Linked DNA regions of Halorhodospira halophila SL1. The protein of the gene in region 1 interacts with the protein of each later gene in a pairwise test. Links are inferred from orthologs where the notes say so. Each region holds a gene or a part of one and is shown on either strand. Other genes may lie near its edges. The genes, in order: cysK and cysE.

What was found.
Region 2: the proteins of cysK (region 1) and cysE interact in binary tests that used the Escherichia coli proteins (3 or more experiments, as listed by UniProt). The link is inferred for Halorhodospira halophila SL1 from one-to-one orthologs.

What each region holds. Positions count from the first base shown.
Region 1 is NC_008789.1:619,649-636,063, forward strand. Bases 11,320-14,199 are described here. They hold cysK (cysteine synthase A), read right to left. Parts: upstream 13,310-14,199; coding sequence 12,329-13,309; downstream 11,320-12,328. Other genes in these bases: putA (bifunctional proline dehydrogenase/L-glutamate gamma-semialdehyde dehydrogenase PutA), read left to right, coding at 11,320-12,060; phbB (acetoacetyl-CoA reductase), read left to right, coding at 13,492-14,199. Outside these bases: HHAL_RS12490 (methyl-accepting chemotaxis protein), read left to right, coding at 1-1,783; HHAL_RS02800 (SDR family oxidoreductase), read right to left, coding at 1,798-2,646; HHAL_RS02805 (TonB-dependent receptor), read right to left, coding at 2,711-4,912; tsaA (tRNA (N6-threonylcarbamoyladenosine(37)-N6)-methyltransferase TrmO), read right to left, coding at 4,991-5,479; HHAL_RS02815 (cation diffusion facilitator family transporter), read left to right, coding at 5,738-6,904; sodium/proline symporter PutP, read right to left, coding at 6,960-8,441; more of putA, read left to right, coding at 8,893-11,319; more of phbB, read left to right, coding at 14,200-14,238; HHAL_RS02840 (ComEA family DNA-binding protein), read right to left, coding at 14,286-14,585; pyrF (orotidine-5'-phosphate decarboxylase), read right to left, coding at 14,719-15,429; lipopolysaccharide assembly protein LapB, read right to left, coding at 15,426-16,415.
Region 2 is NC_008789.1:1,962,493-1,972,311, reverse strand. What follows is about bases 4,065-6,938. They hold cysE (serine O-acetyltransferase), read left to right. Parts: upstream 4,065-5,044; coding sequence 5,045-5,833; downstream 5,834-6,938. Other genes in these bases: rlmN (dual-specificity RNA methyltransferase RlmN), read left to right, coding at 6,753-6,938; ndk (nucleoside-diphosphate kinase), read left to right, coding at 6,347-6,772; HHAL_RS09045 (HesB/IscA family protein), read left to right, coding at 5,901-6,224; HHAL_RS09055 (RNA methyltransferase), read left to right, coding at 4,291-5,040; HHAL_RS09060 (inositol monophosphatase family protein), read right to left, coding at 4,065-4,218. Outside these bases: HHAL_RS09080 (SPOR domain-containing protein), read left to right, coding at 1-95; HHAL_RS09075 (CvpA family protein), read left to right, coding at 92-655; purF (amidophosphoribosyltransferase), read left to right, coding at 700-2,214; HHAL_RS09065 (O-succinylhomoserine sulfhydrylase), read left to right, coding at 2,195-3,388; more of HHAL_RS09060, read right to left, coding at 3,409-4,064; more of rlmN, read left to right, coding at 6,939-7,862; HHAL_RS09030 (tetratricopeptide repeat protein), read left to right, coding at 7,973-8,602; HHAL_RS12715 (helix-turn-helix domain-containing protein), read left to right, coding at 8,599-9,189; hisS (histidine--tRNA ligase), read left to right, coding at 9,194-9,819.

The DNA.
Region 1 (16,415 bases):
GGAACTCAGCGAGGCCGGTGCCGAGGCCATCAGCCAGTGGCTGGACACCCACACGGCCTTCGTATCCGCCCTGGCCCAAAGCGAGGCGCTCAGTTCGGACGAGCCGGACCGGATCAGCGAGTTCCTCGCCCGGCAGGGTGAGCACATGAGCGACGAATACGAGGTGCTGATCTTCGTCGACACCGAAGGAACCGCCACCTACCACCACGGCGGTGAGCAAACCGACCTGTCCGGACGCGACTATTGGCAGAACCTAGTCGAGGAGCAGCAAGAGACGCAGGCCATCTCGGATCCGGTTCATTCGGCCAGCACCGGCAACCCGATCACCGTCATCGCCGAGGCGGTCACCGATGAACGCGGCGAGGTCGTCGGCCTTGTGGCCGTGACCGTCACCCTGGATACCCTGGCCGATGTCGTGGCCACGGCAACGGACCGCACCGGCGCCCTGCCGTGGGCGCTCGGCGCCGACGGCCTGACCGTCGCCCACCCCGACGAGGACGTGCGCATGGAGCAGAACGCGCTGGAATCCGGGGACGAGGACTATCGTGCGATCGCCCAGCGCATGGTCGACGGCGAACGCGGCGTGGGCACCTTCACCGACGCCGACGGCACCGCCTATACCGCATCCTTCGCCCCGGTCTCCGGGCTCTCCGGCTGGTCCCTGGGGATCGCCGTTCCGGAGTCGGAACTGATGGCCGCGGCCCGCGACCTGCGGCAGAACCTGCTGGTGATTTTCGGCGCAGCGGTTCTGGTGCTCGGCGGTATCATCGTACTGGTGGCCCGGCGAATCGCCCGCCCCATCGCCGCCACCAGCCGAGCCCTGGGCGAGATCGCCAGCGGCGATGCCGACCTCACCCAGCGGCTGGAAGTTCAGACCCGGGATGAGGTCGGCGAGCTGGCGAGCAACTTCAACGCCTTCGTCGATCGGATGCAGGAACTGATTGGCTCGGTCTCGGACGCTTCGACCCAGCTCTCGGCCTCTGCCGAGGAGCTCTCCGCCTCGGTGCGCGAGACCAGCGGCCAATTGCGCGAGCAGCAGTCCGAGACCGAGCAGGTGGCCACCTCCATGAATGAGATGGCCGCCACCATCCAGCAGGTCGCCGAGAACGCCTCGGACGCCTCCGAGGCGGCCCGGAGATCCGATCAGGCCGCCCACTCCGGCGCGGATGTCGTGCAGGAGAATGCCAACGAGATCCGCCAGGTGGCCGAGCAGGCCGAGACCGCCGCCGGCGTCGTCCAGCAGCTCAACCAGGACGCCGAGCGGGTCACCAAGGTGCTCGACGTGATCCACGAGATCACCGAGCAGACCAACCTCCTCGCCCTCAACGCCGCCATCGAGGCGGCCCGCGCCGGCGAGAACGGCCGCGGGTTCTCGGTGGTGGCCGAGGAGGTGCGCAAGCTAGCCACCCGCACGCAGTCTTCCACGGAAGAGATCCGCGAGATCCTCGACACCCTGCGCGGACGCATCGAAGACGCCGCGCAGGCGATGGAGAACGGCCGCAGCAGCTCGAACCAGGCGGTGACCATCGCCGCACGGGCATCCGAGTCACTGGGCGCGATCACCGACTCGGTGAGCACCATCACCGACATGAACACCCAGATCGCCAGTGCCGCGGAGGAGCAGTCCGCGGCCTCCGAGGAGATCAACCGCTCACTCAATCAGATCAAGGCGACCATTGACGCCACCGCCAGCGGCGCCTCCCAGGTTGCATCCGCCAGCGAGGAGGTGGCCCGGCTGGCCGCGGACCTGCAGGATCGCGTGGGGCAGTTCCGCGTGCGCTGACCAGGCTGCCCCGGTCAGCGCACGCGGCGCAGGGTCGGCACCGCCGACAGGGCTCGCACCAGCGTGGCCAGCGGTGAGCGGTACTGGAGCGTGCGTCCGGTCCCGGTGATGCCGCGCACCCGGGGCACCAGGGCGTCGGCTACCTGCTCCGGGGGTTCGGCCAGACGGTCGATGATCGGCCGGGCCTGCTCCGGCAGGTCGGCGAGCAGCAGCTCGGTGCGCACCAGCCCCGGGCGCAGCTCGTGGACGCCGATGCCTTGCTCGCCACTCGCCTGCAGCTCCCGGCGCAGCTGTCGGGAGAGCTCCGCCACCCCCAGCTTGCTGACCCGATGGGGGATGGAGGTCCGCGAGAAATGCGCCCCCAGCCCGGAGAAGCCGAAGTTGAACAGGTGGTAGCGCGGCTCCGGTGCCGCCGGCTGCGCCTGCATGCGCCGCAGCGCCGCCGCGCAAAGCTGCATCGAGCCAGTGAGATTGGTGGTGCAGGTCTCGGCGATATCCGCCGCGGACAGCTCAACCAGCGGCCGCTTGTGCCGACCGGCGGTACCGGCGTTGTTGAGCCAGCGGTGGATGCTCCCCAGCCGCTCGACGGCGAAATCGGCCAGCCGCTCCGCGGCCTCGGGATCGGCCACATCGCAGGCCACCGTGTGCAGCCGCTCACCGGCACCGGTGGCCGTGACCAGCTCCGCCCGCGCCACTTCCAGCCGCTCCGCATCCCGGGCGCAGAGGACCACCGCATCACCAGCGGCGAGGAAGCGCTGCGCCATGGCCAGCCCCAGGCCACGGCTGCCGCCGGTGATCACCACCCCGAGGGGCCCCTCGGGGGCCGCGGATGCGGGCAGGCGGGATGCGGAGGAGTCGCTCATGATCGCTGCAAGCTAGCGGCCCGCCCGCCCCGGGTCAACGCCCTGGGGCGGGCGAGCCGGCGATCTAGAAATTGTAGCGGGCCCCGGCGGTGAACGAGCGGCCGAGGATCGGCGCCCGGTCCTTGAAGAAGCTCTCATGCCGCCGGCCTCCCTCGTCGAGGAGGTTGCGGCCGCGGACGAAGACACGCAGGTCTTCGACCTCCTGGGGGTCCCAGCCGATATCGAAGCCCAACAGGTTGTAGCTGCCGGTCTCGGTCTCCGCTGGGCCGGTGTCGGTCTGCCGGAAGACGTGGCGCCAGTCCACCGAGAAGTCCAGGGTCCGCCAGGCGGTGTCCACGCCGATCCCCAGACGCGGCGCCGTCATCCGCGGCAGGCTCCCGCCATCCCGGAACCGCCCGCGCAGGTAGTCGCCGCTGGCCCGGGCGGTTAGCGGCCAGTCCGCCACCGTGAGATCGCGCTCGGCCTCGAACTCCAGGCCGTAGAGGTGGACGTCGTCGGCGGTGTTGTAGACCAGCTGATCGCCTTCGGCATCGTAAGTTGCGTCCCTGTCAACGCGCAGCGGCTCGCCGTTGTCGTCGAAGCTCCGGAAGTAGATGTAGTCGTCCACCCGGTTGTAGAAGAGCGCGGCGTCGTAGCGGACCTCGCCCTGGTGGCGCTCCAAGGCGATATCCAGGTTGAGATACTGCTCCTCGTCGAGGTCCGGGTTGCCCACCTCCCAGGTACCGGCGGCGCCGTGGCGGCCGAAGGCGTAGAGCTGCTCGGCGGAGGGGGCCCGCTCGGCGTAGGTGACGGAACTGCGCAGGCGGTGCCGATCGTCCAGGTCGAAGCGGGCGCCGGCGGAGGCGCTGCCGGTGGTGAAGGTGCGGCTGCCCAACTCCTCTTCGAAGGTCCGAGTGGGAACATCAGTCAGGCCATCTCCAACCGAGTCAATCACCGGGTCATAAACATCCGCCGGCCGTGACCGCTCGTGGTTCAGCCGGGCGCCGAACTCCACGGCGCCGAAGCCGGTGGGCAGCTCCTCGACCAGGAAGACCCCGGTGGAGGTGGTCTCGTTGGGCCGGATGAGGTCGTCACTGTCCTCGCGGGGATCGGCGCCGACGTAGTCCACGTCGTGGAAGTCGATGCCGAGGGTCCCGCGCAGCCCGCCGAGGGCGTCCAGGGGATCGTGGGTCAGCTCCAGCCGGGCGTCCAGCTCGTCCTGCTCGAAGGCGGCCTCGGTCTCCCGCTCGTCCAGCCGCCCGGTGTCCGTATCGTAGTCGTACTCGACCTCGTCCTGGACGAACTCGGTGTAGGAGAGGTTGAACCGGGCCGCCGAGAAGCCGTTGAACGGATCGTAGAACTCGCTGCGCAGGTCGAAGCGGTCGTGCTCGGCGTAGATCCGCTCGTACTCGTCGGAGAGATTGATATCGTCCGTATGCACCGGGAAGAAGGGCTCGGGGACGCCGTACTCGATCTCCCAGCGGTCGTAGCCGATGCCGATGTAGCCCCACTCCTCGGACCACATGCCGGTCAGCGACCAGCTGTCGTCCTCCACGTCGCTGTTGACCAGCGTGTCGCGGATCAAGTGATCGCCCTCGCGGCCGTCCTCGAGCTGGAAGCCGGAGATGTCGGCGTCGTCGCTGCGGCGCAGGCTGTAGTCGGTGCGCAGGGCGAAGCCCTCGGTCAGGGGGACTTCCACCCCGGCATAGCCCTGGCGCTGGTTGGCGTTGTCCGTGTAGGCACCGTAGAGGCTGCCGGAGACCTGCTCCTCAATGAACGGGTCGAACCGGTTGGTGACGATATTCACCGCGCCGCCGGCGGCACCGGAGCCGTACATCAGGGTCGCCGGGCCGCGGATCAGCTCCACCGACTGCGCCCGCCGGGTGTCGCCGCCGACGGCGTGATCGACGCCCTCGTCCGAGACATCGCTGATCCGCATGCCGTCCTGCAGCTCCTCCACCCGGGAGCCCTGCAGGCCGCGGATGGTCGGCCGCCCCACGCCGGGACCGAAGTCGGCATTGCTGATCCCCGGCAGGCCGTCGAGGACCTCACCGATGGTCCCCCCGTCGCGACGGCGCTCCAGCGCCTCGCCCTCCACCACCGAGATCGGCCGGACCAGCTCGCCTTCGGTGCGGCTGCCGAGCGGATCCCCGGTGACCGTCACCTGCGGCAGGACCTCGACCCCCGAGTCGCCCAGGACCGTGGCCGGCGCCGCCAGTCCGGCGATTCCGGCCACCGGCAACACGCCACGCCAGGGGGTCGCAATGCGCCGAACCCGGTGCTTCATCGTGCCTCCTTCATGCATTTGCGAACGCTTCTCGTTCATTTTAAAGGTGAACACCGCCCAGCCCCAGCTGCCGCGGCGTTATGCCTCACCTCCTTGGAAGCGCTCATCGGAACGTCCATCAGCGAAGCGCGCGCGGGCCTCATCCAGCCAACCGCGCCGGACCGGCTCCTCCGGCCCCAGCTCCGGCGTGCACGGCTTGATGTCGAGCAGCGGCGTGCCGTCGAGCATATCCGGCCCGCGGATATCGAGGATGTTGCCGCGCACCCCTTCCAGGCGCACCGTGGACAGGCCGATGGGATTCGGCCGCCGCGGCGCCCGGGTGGCGAAGACGCCGTGGGGCCGGTCGTCGAGAAAGGGCACCACCTCCAGCTCGTAACCCTCACTGCGGTCGAAGAGGAAGATCAGGGTGATGTGGGAGAACCCGTCCAGATCCTTGAGCCCGGCGGCGTAGGCGGGATCGACCTCGACCTCGCCGGTATGGTCTGCAGCACCGCTGGGCTGAACGGGCATGCCGCGGCGCTCGGTGTGCGGGGTGCGAATCACCCCGATGGGTTGCATCTCGATCATGGTCTGCTCCTTCTCTAGCAGGGTGATGAAAAAGTCTTCTCATCACCCTGGTAGAAGCGGAACCGGCAGGTTCCGCTTGCTCTAAAAAGACCTAACTCATTGCTTTTCCAGGCTTTCCTGGAAACGCCTCATCCTGGCCCACCGCGTCAGCGGTGAAAGCAGGCTGCTGAAAAGGGTTTTCAGCAGCGCGACCGCGGACGCCACACCACGGAGCTGCTAGTTTGGGGGACCGGCCCGAGCCAGGGAGTGCGCTACACCGTGACGGATGATGCCGCAACACCCGGTGCTGAGCACCTCCCGGCCAAGCAGCGGGTTACCGTGATCGGCGCCGTGGTCAACCTGCTGCTCGGCATCGGCAAGGTCGGCGCCGGCATCGTCGGCCAGTCCCAGGCGCTGATCGCCGATGGCGCCCACTCGCTCAGCGACCTGATCTCCGACGGCGTGGTGTTGGGTGCCACCACCTACGGCAGCCGCGGCGCCGATCAGGAACACCCCTACGGCCACGCCCGCATCGAGACCGTCGCCACGGCGTTCATCGGCGCCGCCCTGATGGTGATCGCCGGCGGATTCATCTACGACGCCGTCCACCGCCTGTTCTTCGCCCCGGAGACCCTGCTGGTGCCGGGCTGGCTGGCGCTGTCCGCCGCCCTCGCCTCGATCCTCGCCAAGGAGGCCCTCTACCAGTACACCCGCGTGGTGGCCCGGCGGGCGCGCTCGAATATCATCCACGCCAACGCCTGGCACCACCGCTCCGACGCCCTCTCCTCGGTGGTCGTGGTGGTGGGCATCCTCGGTGTACTGGCGGGCGTGCCGTGGCTCGACGCCGTCGGCGCCATCGTCGTCGCCTCGATGCTCGGCTATATGGGGCTGCGCTTCGTCTGGCAGTCCCTGCGCGAGCTGGTGGACACCGGCCTGACCGCCGAGCAGGTGCGCGAGCTGGAGGCCCAGATCCACGCCCTGGACGGTGTCCGCGGCGTGCACGGACTGCGCAGCCGATACATGGCCGAATCCACCCTGATCGATGTCCATGTGGTGGTCGACCCGCGGATCAGCGTCTCCGAGGGCCACCGCGTGGCCGAGGCGGTGCGCGAGCACCTGGTTGCCGCCAACCCGGAGGTGGCCGAGGTGCTGGTCCACGTCGAACACGAGGACCCGGCATGGCATGAGCAGACCCGCCAGCTGCCGAGGCGCCGTGAGGTGGAGCGCACCCTGCGTCGACACTGGTCGGACCAACCCCTGGCCGACCGCATCCACCGCCTCGATCTGCACTACCTGCAAGGGCGGCTGGAGGTGGAGCTCCACCTGGCCTGGCAGGCCGAGGGCGACCCCGCCCGCCAGCACGCCGAGGCCGCCGCCCTGGCCGAAACAGCGGAAGCCATTGATTACGTGAGCGATTGCCGGATCTTCTGGATCGGCCACCACTAACCGGCCACCACCGTCCATGCCCCCGGGCCAACGCCCGGGGGCATGGACGCGCGGTTTAGCGGGTGCCTTGTTCGACCTTGTCGAACTCCCGCTCGATCTCCGCACTCGGACGACCACCAACGCGGCTGAAGATCAGGATCGCCAGGGTACCCAGGATGAAGCCGGGCAGGATCTCGTACATATCGAAGAGCCCGCCCTCAAGCAGATCCCAGACCACCACCGTCACCGCGCCGACGATGATCCCCGCCAGGGCCCCGTTGCGCGTAGCACCGCGCCAGAAGACCGAGAGGATGATCACCGGCCCGAAGGCAGCGCCGAAGCCGGCCCAGGCGTAAGCGACCAGGTCGAGGACCGCGGCATCCGGATTGAGCGCCAGCAGGGTGGCGAAGATCCCGATGCCGAGCACCGTACCGCGACCGACCCAGACCAGCTCCCGGTCACCGGCCCGCGGACGCAGGAAGCGCTTGTAGAAGTCCTCGGACAGGGCCGAGGAGGAGACCAGCAGCTGGGAGTCGATGGTGCTCATGATCGCCGCCAGCACCGCCGCCAGCAGACAGCCGGCCACCCACGGATTGAACAGCGCCTGGATCAGGGCCATGAAGACCGTCTCGGGGTTGTCCAGGGTGCCAGTGCCCTCGAAGAAGGCGATGCCGGCAAAGCCCGTAAAGATGGCGCCGAACAGGGCGAAGACCATCCAGCTCATGCCGATGAACCGGGCCGCGGGGATATCCCGAGGACTGCGGATGGCCATGAAACGGGTCAGCACGTGGGGCTGCCCGAAGTAGCCCAGGCCCCAGGCCATCAGCGAGATGATGCTGAACAGGGTCACGTCGTGGAAGGCGTCCAGCGCGCCCGGCTCCAGCTCCCCGACGGCGCCGGCGGTCTCCGACCAGCCGCCGAGGTTCATCACGGTGATCACCGGCACCAGGATCAGGGCGACGAACATCAGGATGCCCTGGATGAAGTCGGTCCAGCTAACCGCCAGGAAACCGCCCAGCAGCGTGTACACCAGGATCACCGAGGCGCCGATCGCCAGCGCCAGGGTGTACTCCACCCCGAAGGTGTCCTCGAACAGCGTCCCCGCCGCCACCAGACCGGCCGAGGTGTAGAAGGTAAAGAACAGCAGGATCACCAGGGCCGAGACCACGCGCAGCGCCGAGGTCTGGTCCCGGAAGCGATTCTCGAAGTAGGCCGGGATGGTAATCGAGTCCCGCGCCACCTCGGTGTAGCGACGCAGACGCTCGGCAATGAACTGCCAGTTGAGGTAGGCGCCGATGGTCAGGCCCACCGCAATCCAGATCTGGTTCATCCCGGAGGCGTAGACCGCACCGGGCAGACCAAGCAGGAGCCAGCCGCTCATGTCCGAGGCGCCGGCCGAGAGGGCCGCCGTCCCCGAACCCAGGCGACGCCCGCCGAGGATGTAGTCGGCGAGGCTCTTGGTGAAGCGGTAGGCGAACAGCCCCACCAGGATCATCAGGATCAGGTAGACGACAAAGGTCGCCAGTAGCGGGATGTTGAGATCGAGTTCGCCGTTCATCGGTCTTCCTCCCGCATCTTGTGGCGCACCAGGCTCACCAGGGCGAGCGCCACCACCAGCAGCATGGGCACCAACAGCCAGAACCAGGTGGCCGCAGTCAGGTTCTCTTCCATAGCCCGCTCCCTTCGCTTGCAAAGCCCCGCGGCCCATCCGCTGCAGGGCACGATCATCGCCCGTTGAGTGCAGTTTTTGTGCCGCGACCCGCACCCGCGGGATCGACCGTCATCGGCGCAGTGAATGCACCACGGGTGAGCGGGAATGAAATACCAGGCACCGCTTTCGTGCAAGGCTCTGCGCCCGGATACCCCCCTGGCCGATCCGGCTGGCAGGAACCACACTCCCCCCACGACCACCCCGACCGCAGCCCACCGCCCGCGATCCGGACAGTGGCACGCCCCCTGCAGGGAGAAGCGCCATCCGCTGCCCGATCCGACCCTTCAGAGGAGGTGCCATGAGCGCGTTCGTCCACCCGGAGCCCGAGCAGCTGCTGCCCGCCGAGCGCCGCGCCCTGGCCGCGGCCTACCGCATCGATGAACCCACCCGCAGCCGCGCCCTGCTTGAGGAGGCCGACTGCGATCCGGCGACCCGCTCCCGTATCCAGGAGCGCGCCCGGGGCCTGGTCCACGGCATGATCCGCGCCCAGCGCCGCCAGTCCTCGCTGACCGCCCTGCTCCACGAGTACGACCTCTCCAGCGAGGAAGGAGTGGCGCTGATGTGCCTGGCGGAGGCATTGCTGCGTATCCCCGACGCGCCGACTGCCGATCAGCTGATCCACGACAAGCTCGGCACCGGGGGCTGGTCGTCGCACCTGGGGCGCGACCGGCGGTTGCTGGTCAACGCCGCCACCCTCGGCCTGGCCCTGACCGGCCGGATCCTGGACACCCGCGACGCCGAGCGCTGGTTTGGAGATCGCCTCCACACCGCCATCGCCCGTCGCGGGGCCCCGCTGATCCGCCGGGCGGTGCGGCGCTCGATGGGACTGCTTGGTGAGACCTTCGTCCTCGGCCGCGACATCCCCGAGGCGCAGCGGCGCGCCCGCAAACTCGAAGCCAAGGGGTACCGCTACTCCTACGACATGCTCGGCGAGGCGGCGCGCACCGAGGCCGACGCCGAGCACTTCTTCCAGGCCTACTGCCGCGGCATCGAGCACTTCGGGCGCAGTGCCGACCCGGATGCGCCCATGGACGCCCGGGCCGAGGTCTCGGTGAAGCTCTCGGCCCTCGACCCGCGCTTCGAGCCCGGTCAGGAGGAACGCGTCCAGGCCACGGTCATCCCCCGCTTGCAGGCGCTGTGCCGGCGCGCCCGGGAGGCCGGCATCGCCCTATGCGTGGACGCCGAGGAGGCCGCCCGGATCGACCTGACACTGGATGTGCTTGAGGCGGTGATGGCCGACCCGGAACTCGCCGACTGGGACGGGCTGGGAATTGCGGTGCAGGCGTACCAGAAGCGCGCCCCGGAGTGGATCGACTGGCTGGCCGAGCGGGCCGGGCACTACCGGCGCCGCCTGCGCATCCGGCTGGTCAAGGGCGCCTACTGGGATACCGAGATCAAGGACTCACAGATCCAGGGCCTGGACGACTACCCGGTCTTCACCCGCAAGGCGGCCAGCGATGTCTGCTTCCTGGCCTGCGCCCGGCGCATGCTCCGCCACCCGCAGCAGATCTATCCGCAGTTCGCCACCCACAACGCCCACACCGTCGCCGCGGTGATGGAACTGGCCGACGAGCAGCCCTTCGAGTTTCAGCGCCTGCACGGCATGGCTGATGACCTCTACGATCAACTGGTCGACGCCCGCCCCGGCCGCGGGGTGCCGGTGCGCATCTACGCCCCGGTGGGCCAGCACGAGGCGCTGCTGCCCTATCTCGTCCGCCGGCTGCTGGAGAACGGCGCCAACTCCTCCTTCGTCAATCGGATCCACGAAGGCGACGTGGAAGAGCTGATCGCCGACCCGGTGGAGCACCTGCGCTCGCGGACGACCCTGCGCCACCCGCACCTGCCGCTGCCGTCCGGGATTTTCGGCCCGGAGCGGGTCAACAGCCGCGGTATCGACTTCTCCAACCGGCAAGAGACCGCCGCCCTGGCTGCTGCCATGACCACCGCCGCCGAGCCTGCCCGCGAGGCGCGGCCGATCATCAACGGCCAGGGCGCCACCGAGGCCGACGGCACCTGGGCCGAGGTCTGCAGCCCCACGGATACCGCCCAGCACGTCGGCCGGGTGCTGTGGGCCGGCCACGAGCACCTGGAGCAGGCCCTAGCCAGTGCCGCAGCGGCCTGGCCGCGCTGGGCCGCGACGCCGGTGGACGAGCGCGCCCGAGCCCTGGAGCGCCTCGCCGACCTCTACGAGGCGCACACCGCCGAGCTGATGACCCTGTGCACCCTGGAAGGCGGCAAGACCCTTAAGGACGGCATCGCCGAGGTGCGCGAGGCGGTGGACTTCTGCCGCTACTACGCCGTCCAGGCGCGGCGGCTGATGGGCGAACCGACCCCGTTACCCGGCCCCACCGGCGAGACCAACGCCCTGCAGCTGCACGGCCGCGGCACCTACCTGTGCATCAGCCCCTGGAACCTGCCGCTGGCGATCTTCACCGGGCAGATCACCGCCGCCCTGGCCGCCGGCAATGCGGTGATCGCCAAGCCGGCGGAGCAGACGCCGCTGATCGCCCACCGAGCCGTGGAGCTCATGCATCAGGCGGGCATCCCCGGTGACGTGCTCCACCTTCTGCCCGGCGAGGGCCGGCGCATCGGGCCGCCGCTGGTGGCCGATCGGCGGATCGACGGGGTCGCCTTCACCGGCTCGGTGGCCACGGCGCAGCAGATCCACCGCACCCTGGCCGAGCGCGATGGCCCCATCGTTCCGCTGATCGCCGAGACCGGCGGCCTCAACGCCCTGATCGTCGACTCCAGCGCCCTGCCCGAGCAGGCGGTGGTGGATGTACTGCGCTCGGCGTTCTTCAGCGCCGGCCAGCGCTGCTCGGCGCTGCGCCTGCTGTGCATCCAGGAGGACATCGCTGAGCCGTTCCTGGCGATGCTGCGCGGGGCCATGGACGCCCTGCGGGTTGGTGATCCGCGCTGGCTGGCCACCGACGTCGGCCCGGTGATCGACAGCGACGCCCGGGCGCGGCTGGAGGCCCATCACGAGGCGATGGCCGCCGCCGGCCGCGTGGTCCATCGGACACCGCTCGGCCAGGCCGGAGAGCGCGGGCACTTTGTGCCGCCGTCGCTCTACCGGCTGGATGCCATCGAGGATCTGCAGGAGGAGTTCTTCGGGCCGATGCTCCACTACACCACCTGGCGGGCGGGGGAGCTCGACTCGGTGGTGGAGCGGATCAACGCCGCCGGCTACGGTCTCACCTTCGGCGTCCACAGCCGCATCGACAGCCACCGGGAGATGGCCACGCGCTCGATCCGCGCCGGAAACGCCTACGTCAACCGGGACATCGTCGGCGCGGTGGTGGGCTCCCAGCCCTTCGGCGGCGAGGGGCTGTCGGGTACCGGGTTCAAGGCCGGCGGACCGAACTATCTGCTGCGCTTCGTCAACGAACGGGTGGTCACCGAGAACACGGCGGCGGCCGGCGGCAACGCCTCCCTCTTCGCCTTGGGGGAGGACGACGAGGCGTAAGCGTTGAGGGAGCCGGTGGGCAGGCGGTCGACCGTGCTTGCGCGATGCGGCTGACGAAGCCCGGGGGCAGTTCCGTGAAACCGTGGGCGGTGGGGGCGTGACAACGGCGCTGACGAGCGCACCCCTTCGGGGTCCCCTGCGCTGCTCGGTGCGCTCAATGCGCCGTTGTCACGCCCCCACCGCCCACGGCCGGAGCACCCACCGGCTCTGGAGCGTTCCGGCACGCAAGCACGGTCGACCGCCTGCCCACCGGCTCCCTCGCCACTGTCTAAGCCTCGTCGTCCAGCCCCTCGAACAGGGGTGTGGATAGATAGCGCTCGGCGCCAGAGGCGAGGATGACCACCAGACGCTGTCCGGCCAGCTCCGGCCGGGCGGCCACCTGGACCGCCGCCGACAGCGCCGCCCCACTGGAGATTCCGCACGGGATCCCTTCCAGCCTCGCCACCCGACGGCTCATGGCCAGCGCCTCGTCGTCCGTCACCTGCAGGGTCTCATCGACCAGGGTGGCATCCAGGGTATCCGGCAGAAAGCCGGCACCGATGCCCTGCAGACCGTGGGGCCCCGGCGCCCCACCGGAGAGCACCGGCGACCCGGCCGGCTCCACGGCGTAGGCGCGGAAACCGGGCCGGCGCTCCTTGAGCACCCCGGCGATCCCGGTCAGGGTCCCGCCGGTCCCCACCCCGGCGATCAGACCGTCCACCGACCCGCCGGTATCGCGCCAGATCTCCTCCGCGGTACGCAGGCGGTGTGCGCGGGGATTGGCCGGATTGCTGAATTGCGCCGGCGTGAAGCTATCCGGGATCTCCTCGAGCAGAGCCTCGGCCCGGTCGATGGCGCCGCGCATGCCCGCCGCCGGGTCGGTCAGTTCCACCCGGGCACCGTAGAAGGCAAACAGCTTGCGACGCTCGGCGGACATGTTCGCCGGCATGGTGAGGATCAACCGGTACCCACGGGCCGCGGCGATGAAGGCCAGGCCAATGCCGGTGTTCCCCGAGGTAGGCTCGATGAGCGTCGAGCGCCCCGGCGTGATGCGTCCCTCCGCTTCCGCGGCCTCGATCATCGCCAGGGCGATGCGATCCTTCACCGAACTCAGCGGATTGAACATCTCCAGCTTGGCCAGCAGCTCTGCGGCCAAACCGGCTTCGGCACCCAGGCGCGACAGCCGCACCAGCGGGGTCTCGCCGATGGTGGCCACGAAGTCGTCGTAGATCCGCCCGCCTTCGGGCGCGGGCGCCTCCATATCGGTCATTCCACCTCCGGGCATCGGGTTCGCAGGGCCATTTCCGATGTGCAGCATAACCTACGGGGACGCTGCGCTGCGTCATTTGCAAAAGGTTGCATAGCCCCTATTCTGGGGAAAAAGTGGCGGGCAGCGGCATCTGCCACGCGCTAACAAAACGGACAAGGAACGGCATCAAAGGGGGAGACCTTATGAGCCAGAAGACGGCACTGGTAACCGGCGGCCTCGGTGGGCTCGGCGCGGCGGTGTGCGAGCGCCTGGGCCGCAGTGGCCACACCGTCGTGACCACCTACACCGCGGACAACGGCCGGGTTGCGCAGTGGCGGGAGCGGCTGCAGGAGCGCGGCGTGACGGCTCCGATCCACGCGGTCCAGTGCGACGTCGCCGACTGGGATTCCTGCGCGGCCATGGCCGAGGCGGTCCACGAGCAGGCCGGCCCCGTGGACATCCTGGTCAACAACGCCGGGATCACCAAGGACGGCAGCTTCAAGAAGATGACCCGGGAGAACTGGGACGCCGTGATGCGGACCAACCTGGACAGCGTCTTCAATGTCACCAAGCAGTTCGCCGACGACATGGCCGGACGCGGCTGGGGCCGGATCGTCAACGTGGCCTCGGTCAATGGCCGTAAGGGGCAGTTCGGGCAGTGCAACTACGCCGCCACCAAGGCGGGCATGCACGGCTTCACCATGTCCCTGGCGCGCGAGCTGGCGCACAAGGGCGTCACGGTCAACACCGTCTCGCCGGGTTACCTCGCCACCGACATGGTCATGGCCATGAAAGAGGAGGTGCGTCAGCAGATCGTCGACACCATCCCGGTACGGCGGCTCGGCGAGCCCGACGAGGTGGCCTCGCTGATCGAGTACCTCGCCTCGGAAAACGCCGGCTTCATCACCGGCGCCAACCTGGATATCAACGGCGGGCTGCACATGGAGTAACCGCCGATGGCGGGGGACAGGCCGCCCTGCCCCCCGCTCTGGCGCCCCTAGTCGGCGCCGTCCACCCGGATCTGCTCCCGGTTCTCCTCGAGCGTGGCCGGGCCGACCCCGCTGACCCGGGAGAGGTCCTCGGCATCCTGGAAGGGGCCGTTGGCCTCCCGCTCCTCGATAATGGCCTCCGCCCGGGCCTCGCCGACGCCGTTGAGGACCGAAGCGAGTTCATCCGCCGAGGCGGCATTGATATCCACGCCTCCGGCAGCCTGTACGGCCCCGGCAAGGAGCAGGGTGGTCGCGGTGCATACGGTGGAGATGAGCGCACGGCCGGCGCCACTGAATCGCTCAGGCATATCGAATCCTCCCTGATCATGGTTGCCTGTGGTCGCCACTCCCTGGCGACGCGCACCGTCGTGTCGACGGTGCATGAGTCACTTTAGCAGTCTGTCCCGACGACGCCAATCGGGTGGAGCCCCAGGCCCGCCCTCATCCGGCGGCGGCGATCTCCGCGGCGATGGCCGCCGCGGCGGCGGCGGGATCCTCCGCCGCGGTGATCGGTCGCCCCACGACCAAGTGATCGCAGCCCGCCGCTACCGCGGCAGCCGGTGTTGCGATGCGCTGCTGGTCCCCCAAAGCCGCACCGGCCGGACGCACCCCCGGGGTCACCCGCAGCAGCCCGGCGCCGAACCGCTCACCAATCGCCGCCGCCTCCTCCGGGGAGCAGACCACGCCGTCGAGCCCGCTCGCCTGGGCTAGGCCGGCCAGGCGCAGGACCGCCTCGCGGGGCGGTCCGGCCAGGCCGATCTCCTCGAGGGTCGCCGCGTCGTGGCTGGTCAGGACGGTCACTGCGGTGATCAGGGTCCGACCCTCGGCGGCCGCCACCGCCTCGGCGGCGGCCTCGAGCATCCGTCGGCCGCCCAGGGCGTGGACGTTGACCATCCACACGCCGAGATCCGCGGCCGCACGGCAGGCGCCGGCCACGGTGTTGGGAATGTCGTGGTACTTGAGGTCGAGGAAGACCTCGAAGCCCCGGGCGTGAAGTCGCTCCACCAACTGCGGCCCAGCGCGGGTGAACAGCTCCTTGCCCACCTTTAAGCGGCACAGGCGTGGATCGAGCTGTGCCGCCAGGGCCTCGGCCGGGGCTGCGGCCGGGAAGTCCAGCGCCACGACCAACCGCGGCGGGCCAGGTACGCTCATCGGTCCTCCGTCTCGGTCTGCGGCCGGATGCTCGCCCAGCCCTGGCAACCCGGGCACTGCCAGAACAACGTCCGCGCCGAGAATCCGCAGCGCCGGCAACGGTAGAGGGCACGCCCGGCCTCGAGCTTCTCGAACAGATCCAGCAGGATCTGCATCTCCCGCGGGCCGATGGGCTCACCCACCGAGTGGGTCAGGGCCACCAGCCGGCGGATACCGTCCAGTGACGGCTGGCGCCGCAGCATCAGCGTCAGCTCGCGGATCGCCGCCTGGGTACCGCGGCGCTCGCGAATGACCTCCGCCAGCCGGACCATCAGCCGGCCGTCGGGCATGCGGGTGACGGTATCCCGCAGGAAGGTCTCCATCTGCCCAGAGCGACCCAGCCCACGGTAGGCGGCGGCCAGGCCATCAAGGACCTCCGGCAGCAGCGCCGGGTCCTGCTGCCCGACGGCCTCGTAGGCCTTGACGGCAGCCTTGTAACGTCCCAGTTCGCGCTCCAGGTCGCCGAGCAGCATGTTGGCCCGGGCACAGTCGGGATCGGCGCTCAGCGCACGACGCAGTGCCTTGCGCGCGTGTTCAGTGTAGCCCCGCGCCAGGGCATGGGCGGCCTGCTCGCAGCGCAGCTGGCCGATCCGCACACGGTAGTCGCCCTCGCCCACCTGCTCGAGCCGCTCGGCGGTCTCGATGGCACGATCCCATTCGCGTTCATGCTCGTAGATGGTCAGCAGCCGGCGCAGGGCCTGCTCTACGTGGGCGTCCTGCTCCACCACCTCCTGGAAGAGCTTCTCGGCCCGGTCGAAGACCCCCGCCTTCATGTAGTCCTCGCCCAGCGCCAGCAGGGCGTAGGTGCGCTGCCGCCGGGTCAGCGACGGGCGGGCGATGAGGTTCTGGTGGATGCGGATGGCCCGGTCGACCTCGCCCCGCCGGCGGAAGACACTGCCCAGGGCCAGGTGGGTCTCAGCGGTATCGCTGTCGACCTCGACCATGCG
Region 2 (9,819 bases), 1.3 Mb from region 1 along the record:
GCATCGGTCCGGTCATGGAGCGGGACGAGGCGCAGGCGTTGCTCGAGCGCGCCGCTGACGAGGCCGGGGTGGAGGGGTACGTGGTGTCGCGATGAACTGGCTCGACCTCGTCATCGTCGGCGTCATCGCACTGTCGGCGGGGATCAGCCTGATCCGCGGTTTCGTGCGCGAGGTCCTCTCGGTACTCGTCTGGGTGGCCGCCTTCTGGATCGCGGTGCGCTATTCCGGGGCCGTGGCGCTGTTGCTCGAGGAGTGGATCGCCTCGCCGACGATCCGCCTGGGTGCCGGTTTTGTCGGGCTCTTTGTGGGCACGCTGATCCTCGGGGCGCTGCTCAATAATGCCCTCTCGGTGTTGGTGACGCGCACCGGGCTCGGGGGCACCGATCGGCTTCTGGGCGTGTTGTTCGGGGCTGCGCGTGGCGCGGTGGTGGTGGCGCTGGTGGTGTTGCTGCTCGGTTTCTCGCCAATGACCCAGGAGCGGGCCTGGCAGGAGTCGGTGGTGCTGCCGGGGATCAAGCCGTGGATCTGTCGAGCCGGCCTGGATGCCTGGCTGGAGGACTTTGATTGGCAACCGCCCGTTGAGGGCGAGGCAATGGAGGGCTTCGATGGCTTGCCGGATTACTGGGCCGAATACTGCGCCGGGCGGCGGCCGTGAGTCCGTCGGCCGTTCCGGTGCCTAGCAAGAGGTAGGAGCAATCCATGTGTGGCGTAATCGGAATGGTGGCCAAGGGGCCGGTGAACCAGGACCTTTACGAGGGGCTGACCGTGCTCCAGCACCGGGGTCAGGACGCTGCCGGGATCATTACCTATGACCAGGGGCAGTTGAGCCTGCGCAAGAGCAACGGCCTGGTGCGGGATGTCTTCCGGACCCGGCACATGATGCGCCTGACCGGCAATGTCGGTATTGGCCACGTTCGTTATCCCACCGCCGGCTGCGAGAGTTCCGCCGAAGCGCAGCCTTTCTACGTCAACTCGCCCTACGGCATCTCGCTGGCGCACAACGGCAACCTGACCAATACCGAGGAGCTCAAGCAGGAGCTCTTCCGTACGGACCGACGCCATATCAACACCAACTCCGACTCGGAGATCCTGCTCAACATCCTCGCCCACGAGTTGAGTGTCTGCCCCCACGGCCGGCTCGAGCCCAGCGATCTGTTCAGTGCCGTCGAGCAGGTCCACCGGCGCTGCCACGGCGCCTACTCGGCCGTGGCGATGATCAACGGCTACGGCATTCTCGCCTTCCGTGACCCCTTCGGCATCCGCCCGCTGTGCTTCGGCGAGCGCGATACCGAGCAGGGGCGGGAGTACCTGATCGCTTCGGAGAGCGTGGCGCTGGATATGCTCGGCTTCCGCCTGGTGCGCGAGGTGGCTCCGGGCGAGGCGATCTTCATCGACATGGATGGTGTCCTGCACACCCGCCAGTGTGCCGAGGATCCTATCCACGCCCCGTGCCTGTTCGAGTACGTCTACCTCTCCCGGCCCGACTCCATTGTCGACGGCGTGGCCGTGCACAAGGCACGTCTGCGTATGGGCGAGCGGCTGGCGGCCAAGATCCGGCGCGAGTGGCCCGATCACGATATCGATGTGATCATCCCGATCCCGGACACCAGCCGCACCGTCGCCATGCAGCTGGCCTACCAGTTGGGCGTGGAGTCCCGGGAGGGCTTCATCAAGAACCGCTACGTCGGGCGCACCTTCATCATGCCCGGGCAGGCGGCGCGCAAGAAATCGGTGCGTCAGAAGCTCAACCCCATCCCGCTGGAGTTCGCGGGCAAGAACGTCCTGCTTGTGGACGACTCGGTGGTCCGGGGCACCACCTCGCAGCAGCTGGTGCAGCTGGCCCGCGAGTCCGGGGCGCGGCGGGTCTATCTCGCCTCCGCCGCCCCGCCGGTGCGCTACCCCAACGTCTACGGTATCGATATGCCGGCCCCCGAAGAGCTCATCGCCCATAACCGAGATGAGGCCGAGATCACGGCGGCGATCGGTGCCGACCGCATGATCTACCAGGAACTCGACGACCTGGAAGCGGCCGTGGCCGATGGCAATCCGGAGATCCGGCAGTTCGATAGTTCCTGCTTCAACGGGCACTACGTGACCGGAGGCGTCAGCCAGGACTATCTGCGTGGCCTCTCTCAGGCACGTGCCGATGCCGCCAGGGAACAGGCGGGCAGCGACCAAGACTTGGAGATCGTGGATGTGCACAACCAGGCCTGATGACGATCCGCTCGCCGGGTTCGAATCCCGGGCGGTGCGAGCCGGTCAGGTGCGCACCGATGCCCAGGAGCAGTCGGAGCCCATCTACCCGACCTCCAGCTTTACCTTCGAGAGTGCCGCACAGGCGGCCGCGCGTTTCTCCGGTGAGGACCCCGGGAACGTCTACTCGCGTTTCACCAACCCGACGGTGCGGACCTTCTGCGACCGCCTGGCCGCCCTGGAGGGCGGGCAGGCCTGCGTCGGGACGGCTTCAGGCATGTCGGCGGTGCTGGCGACGTGCCTGGGGCTGCTGCAGGCCGGCGACCACGTGGTCGCCTCGCGGACCCTCTTCGGGACCACCCTGTCGCTGCTGACCAAGTACCTGCCGCGCTGGGGCATCGAGGTCAGCTGGGTGCCGTTGAGCGACGAGCGGGCCTGGGCTGATGCGGTGCAGCCGAACACGCGCCTGCTCTTTGCTGAGACGCCCTCCAACCCCCTCAACGAGGTGGTGGACATCCGCCGCCTCGCGGAGGTGGCCCATGCCCACGAAGCCCTGTTGGCGATCGACAACTGCTTCTGTACCCCCGCCCTGCAGCGCCCGCTGGAGATGGGGGCCGACCTGGTGATCCACTCGGCCACCAAGTACCTGGACGGTCAAGGTCGCTGTGTCGGTGGCGCGGTGGTTGGCGACGCCCAGCGCGTGGGGGAAGAGATCCACGGTTTCATCCGCACCGCCGGGCCGTGCATGAGCCCGTTCAACGCCTGGGTGTTCCTCAAGGGATTGGAGACGCTGTCCCTGCGCATGCATGCGCACAGCCGGAATGCCCAGCAGGTGGCGGAGTGGCTGCAGGGCCATCCCGGCGTCGAGCGGGTCCACTACGCCGGGCTGCCGGACCATCCCCACCACCGCCTGGCCGCGGCGCAGCAGAGCGGGTTCGGCGGGATTGTGGCCTTCGAGCTCCCCGGAGGCCGGGAGGCAGCCTGGCGTCTGATCGACAGCACGCGCATGCTGTCGATCACCGGCAACCTGGGGGACACCAAGTCCACCATCACCCATCCGGCGACCACCACCCACGGCACCATCTCCGATGAGTTGCGCGCGGCCGCCGGCATCCGCGAGGGGCTGGTGCGGGTTTCCGTTGGGTTGGAGGATCCGGCGGATATCATCCGCGACCTGGAGCGCGGCCTGGGGTGAGGCCGCGCCGGGCAGCGCGATCAGCCGGTGGGTAGCTCAGCGGCGTGGGCGCGGATGGTGTTCAGCAGGCCACTGTGGACCTTGGGGGCGCCCGCGACGACATGACCGGTGGCCAGGGCCCGGTCCTCGCCGGTGATGTCTGTCACGATGCCGCCCGCCTCGCGCACCAGCAGGGTACCGCCGGCGATATCCCAAGGTTTCAGGCCCAGCTCGAAGTAGCCGTCTAGCCGCCCGGCGGCCACGTAGGCCAGATCCAGCGCCGCGGAGCCGGCGCGGCGCATGTCCTCGGCGTGCTCGGTGACCGCGGAGAACATGCGCAGATAGGCCGGCATCAGCGCCTGGTTCTTAAACGGGAAGCCGGTGCCGATCATGGCCCCGTCGACGCTACGGCGCTGCGGCACGCGGATGCGTCGGCCGTCGAGTTGTGCACCGTTGCCCCGCGAGGCGGTGAACAGCTCTTGGCGCAGCGGATCGTAGATGGCTGCCGCCTCGAGCTGGTCTTCTTTCTGCACGGCAATGGATACGCCGATGTGCGGATACCCGCGCAGGAAATTGGCCGTGCCGTCCAGCGGATCAATGATCCACGTATACTCCGCCTTGCTCTGCGCATGTCCCTGCAGGCCGCCCTCTTCGGCGAGAATGGCGTGCTGCGGATAGGCGCGTTGGATCGTCTGCACGATGGCCGCCTCGGCCTGGCGGTCGATGTCGCAGACGAAATCGTAGCGGCCTTTGGACTCGACCTGGACCCGGTCGAGTCGATCGATGTTGCGGACGATGAGATCCCCGCCAGCCCGTGCTGCACGGACTGCGATGTTGACCATTGGATGCATCGGGAAAGCTCCTACGCTGGACGCGCTACAGGATAACAGCAAAACTGATGCGATTCAGACCGGGAGGCCATCTTGAGCCTTGAACGCACACGTATTGTGTTGGTCGGGACCACCCACCCCGGCAACATCGGCGCGGCTGCGCGAGCCATGCGCACCATGGGACTGCGGGACCTCTACCTGGTGGACCCGCAGTGTGACCCGGGCGACCCGGAGGCCGTGGCCCGGGCCGCCGGCGCGGGCGATGTCCTGGAGCGGGCGCGGACTGCTCCGGACCTTGCCACGGCCCTGACCGGCTGTCGCCTGGCCTTTGGGCTGTCGGCGCGCAGTCGTGCCGAGCGGCAGCCTCGGCTGGAGTTGCGCCCGGCCGCCGAGTCCGCTGTCGCCCAGGGGGGTGACGGTGACCTGGCGTGGGTGTTCGGGCGGGAGCGCACCGGCCTGACCAACGCCGAACTCGACCATTGCCACTACCTGGTGCAGATCCCCACGGATCCGGATTACAGTTCCCTGAATGTGGCGCAGTCGGTGCAGCTGGTAGCGTGGGAGTTGCGCATGGCGGCCGCGGCCGGGGGGCCGGTGCAGGGCCAGGCGGAGGAGCCGCCCGCGGCGGTGGATACGCTGGAGCGTTTCTTCGATCACCTGGAGGAGATGGCCGGTCGGGTGGGTTATCTCGACCGGCACAACCCCGCGCTGACGATGCGGCGGCTGCGTAACATCTTTCGCCGCGCATGGCTGACCGAGGATGAGGTACGGATGCTGCGCGGTCTGATCAGCCACGTACTCAACCCGCGCCGCTGGCGCGAGTCCAATTGTCGTAAAGGGTAGATGGATGCTGCGACGCCTGCGTGAGGATATCCGCTGTGTCATGGATCGCGATCCGGCCGCTCGGAACGCCTTCCATGTGGTGACCACCTATCCCGGTTTCCACGCCCTGATCCTCCACCGCATCAGTGCCCGCCTGTGGCGCTGGCGGTTGCGCTGGGTGGCGCGCATGCTCGGGCTGTTTAGCCGCTGGGTGACGGGCATCGAGATCCATCCGGCGGCGCGGATCGGCCGGCGGTTCTTCATCGACCACGGCATGGGCGTGGTCATCGGCGAGACCGCTGATATCGGCGATGACGTGACCCTCTACCACGGGGTCACGCTGGGAGGAACCAGTTGGCAATCGGGTAAGCGCCACCCGACCCTGGGTCATGATGTTGTGGTGGGGGCCGGGGCCAAGCTGCTCGGGCCCATCCGGGTGGGCAGCGGCGCGCGCATCGGCTCCAATGCTGTGGTGCTCAAGGACGTCCCCGAGGGGGCGACCATGGTTGGGATCCCGGCGCGTCAGGTTGGCGAGCGCAAGCGCAGTGCTGACGGCGACGAGCAGCGGGCCCGGGTGGCTCGGCGCATCGGCTTCGACGCCTACGGCACCACCGAGATGCCCGACCCGGTGGCCCAGGCGGTCAACGCCATCCTGGACCACATCCACGTCACCGACCGGCGCATCGAGGAGCTGTGCAGCGCCGTGCAGCAGATGGGCGGCCGCCTGGAAGAGACCCGGGTGCCGGATCTGGAGGTGGATGAGAGCTCGGTGGAGAAGGCGTGTGGCGAGCGCCCCGAGGACGCTTCCCGTTAGTTGCGCGGAGCCCCTAGAATGCAAACAGGCACGTTACCGCGGTGTGCCCAGTGACAGGAGGCAAGCTATGCCAGTGACCCTGACCGAACGTGCCGCGCGGCATGTCGAGAAGATGCTCGCCAGCGAGGATGCCGCGCAGGGCCTGCGCCTGGGCATCAAGGCGAGCGGCTGCTCCGGTTTCGCCTACGTGGTGGATTACGCCCAGGAGATCGGCGAGCAGGATCTGGTCGTCGAGAACCACGGGGTGAAGGTGGTGGTGGCGCAGCAGCATCGGCCCTTCCTGGAAGGGACGGAGGTGGACTACGTCCGTGACGGCATCAACTACCGTTTCGATTTCCGGAATCCGAACGTCCGGGATCTGTGTGGGTGCGGCGAGAGCTTTGCCGTCTGAGCGACGGGGCGCGCGGCGTTGTCGGTGCTGCCGGTGGGGGGTAGACTGTCAGGCTGCCCAAGGCGCCGCAGCACCTTAGCGCTGCGGCTTTTTTGTTGAAAGCCAAACCGTCAGGAGATGTAATGGCCGTCGAGCGAACCCTTTCCATCATTAAACCGGATGCCGTCGCGCAGAACGCCATCGGCGAGATCCTTGCGCGCTTCGAGCGCTCCGGGCTGCGTGTCGTGGCCGCGCGTATGGTGCGGCTGAGCACCGAGCAGGCCGAGAGCTTCTACGCCGTGCACAAGGAGCGCCCCTTCTTCAACGATCTGGTCGGCTTCATGACCTCCGGGCCGGTGATGGTGCAGGTCCTCGAGGGCGAGGATGCCATCCGCAAGAACCGCGAGATCATGGGCGCCACCAACCCCAAGGAGGCCGCCGCCGGTACCCTGCGCCACGACTTTGCCGAGAGCATCGACGCCAACGCGGTTCACGGATCGGATAGCCCCGAGACGGCGGAAAACGAGATCGAGTTCTTCTTTAAGGCCGATGAGATCTGCTCCCGCTGACCACGAGGCGGTGCATGCCGAGCGCCGGTCGGGTCCGGTCGAGCTGCTAGGGCTCGATCGGCCCCGGTTGGCGGCCTTCTTCGATACCCTGGGCGAGAAGCGGTTTCGCGCCCGGCAGATCATGCAGTGGCTGCATCAACGCCACGTGTACGACTTCGACGAGATGACCGACCTCAGTAAGGCGTTGCGCCAGCGGCTGCGTGAGCACGCCCGGGTCGGTCTCCCCGAGGTGGCTGCGGATCAGCAGGCCAGCGACGGCACCCGCAAGTGGGTGGTGCGCCTGGCCGACGGCAACTGTGTCGAGGCCGTCTACATCCCCGAGCCCAAACGCGGGACGCTGTGCATCTCCTCCCAGGCCGGGTGCCCGATGGGTTGCACCTTTTGCGCCACCGGCGAGGGCGGTTTCTCGCGGAACCTCACCGCTGCCGAGATCGTGGGTCAGGTCCATGTGGCGCGCCAGCACCTTCCGGAGGGGGCGATTACCAACATCGTCTTCATGGGAATGGGCGAGCCGTTGCTCAACTTCGACCCGGTCATTTCGGCCTCACGCGTGTTCACCGACGACTACGGGTTCGTGCTCTCCAAGCGTCGGGTGACCATCTCGACCTCGGGCGTCGTCCACGCCATCGAGCGCATGCAACGCGTCACGGATGTCAGCCTGGCGGTATCGCTGCACGCGCCCAACAACGAACTGCGCAACCAGTTGGTCCCGCTCAACCGCAAGAATCCCCTCGAGCGCCTGCTGCCGGCCTGCCACGCCTATATCGCGGAAAAGCCGCATCGGCGGATCACCTGGGAGTACGTCATGCTCGATGGGGTGAACGATCAGGACGAGCACGCCCGCGAGCTGCTCCAGCGGCTGCGCGGGATCCCGTCGAAGGTGAACCTGATTCCGTTCAACCCCTATCCCGGGGCGCGCTACGGCCGCACGCCGGACCGCCAGGTGCGCCGGTTTGCGGATCGGCTGCTCGAGCACGGACTAACCGCGACCATCCGCGAGACCCGCGGGGATGACATCGACGGCGCCTGTGGACAACTCGTCGGCGAGATTCGCGACGCCCGGGCCAGCAAGGTGGCGAGACCGGCGTGAGGCGAGCGGGGCCCATGCTGGCGGTCCTGATGGTTGCAGGTTGCGCGACCGGGCCCGAGGTGCCTGACGATCGGCGCGCAGCCGATAGCCACGCTGGAGCGGGTCTCTACTTGATCGCCGAAGGGCAGCCCGATCAGGCGCGGTCGCGCCTGGAGCGCGCCTTGCAGATCGATGCCGAGCACCCCCAGGCGCTGACCGGGATGGGGCTCGTCGCCGAGTCGCAGGGCGACGCGCAGGCGGCTCATGGGTACCATCAGCGAGCAGCGCAGGCCGATCCCGACTCGGGGGCGATCCTGAATAACTGGGGACGCAGCCTGTGTCGTGCCGGAGAGGAAGACGACGCGTTGGCGGTCTTCGCCGAGGCTGCCCAGGTCGATGGCTATGATGCCGCCGAAGTGCCGCTGACCAACGCCGCGCGCTGTGCCCTCGACGCGGGACGCGAAGACGCCGCCGCCCGACGGGCGGACGCGGCCGTCGAGGCGGCACCAGAGTTCGCTCCGGCGCGTGTGGTGCGCGGGGAGCTGCGCTACCGCCAGGGGGCCCTCGAGGCAGCCGCAGACGACCTGGCGCGGGCTCGTGACAGCGGTGGTGCCGGGGCGCGCGGCCTGTACTGGTCGGCACGTGTGGCAGCAGCCCGGGACCGACCTGAGGAGGCCGCTGCCTTCGCGCAGAGGCTGGCCGAGCGCTTCCCCGGTTCGGAGTGGAGCGAACGTTTACACGCGGATGAGGTCGGGCCATGAGTGATGAGACGGCGCACGGGGACGGCGACGGAGCGCGGCCGCCAGGCGGCGACCCGGCAGCGGCGGAGGGGGAGGGTGCCCCGCCATCGCCGGGGCAGCAGCTGCGGCGCGCCCGTGAGGCGCAGGGGCGAACCGTACGAGCCGTGGGGGCGAGCCTCAATCTCCCGGCGGACCGGGTCACCGCGCTGGAAGAGGACGACGATGAACGCCTGCCGCCGCCAACCTTTGTGCGCGGGTACCTGCGCGCCTACGCACGGCTGGTGGGGCTCGACCCCGAGGCGGTGGTGGAGGCCTACAACCGGCGCCGGGGGAGCGATCCAGTCAGCGAGGAGCGGGCCGTGGGCAACGTGGCGGCCGTCGAGCCCCGGTCGTCCGGGCGGGGCCCGCGACGGCGTCGCTGGCTACCGGCCGCGCTCCTGCTACTTCTGATCGCCGTGGCTGTGGTCCTCACCGCGATCCTGCTCGATGACAGGGAGCCGGAGCCGGCTGGGCCGGGCGAGGAAACGGGCCAGCCCCCGGAGTCCGCAAGCGAGCAGTCGGGCACGCCGAGCACCGGTGTGCGTCGGACGTCGATGGATTCGGAGTAGCGTTTTGTCGAACAAGGGGATTCAAAGCATTCGCGGGTTCTCGGATATCCTTCCGGAAGAAAGCCCGTTGTGGCAGTACGCCGAGTCGGCGATTCGTCGGGTCCTGGAGTCGTACGGGTACCGCGAGATCCGTCTGCCGGTGCTCGAACGCACCGAGCTCTTCAGCCGGTCCATCGGCGAGGTGACCGACATCGTCGAGAAGGAGATGTACACCTTCGACGATCGCAATGGCGACAGCGTTACGCTGCGCCCTGAGGGCACGGCCGGCTGTGTCCGGGCCGGGATCCAGTCCGGCTTGCTGCACAATGCCGAGCCGCGGCTGTGGTACGCCGGCCCGATGTTTCGCCATGAACGCCCGCAGAAGGGGCGGCTGCGGCAGTTCCACCAGGTCGGCGCCGAGGTCTTCGGCATCCCGGAGCCCGAGCTGGATGCCGAGATGATCATCATGACCGCGCGTATGCTGCGCGAGTTGGGGCTTTCCGACGTGCGGCTGCAGCTCAACTCGTTGGGTACCCCCGAGAGCCGTGCGGCGCACCGCGAACAGCTGGTGGCCTACCTGCGCCGCCACGAGGACCGCCTGGACGAGGATGCGCGGCGGCGTCTGGAGACGAATCCGCTGCGGATCTTCGA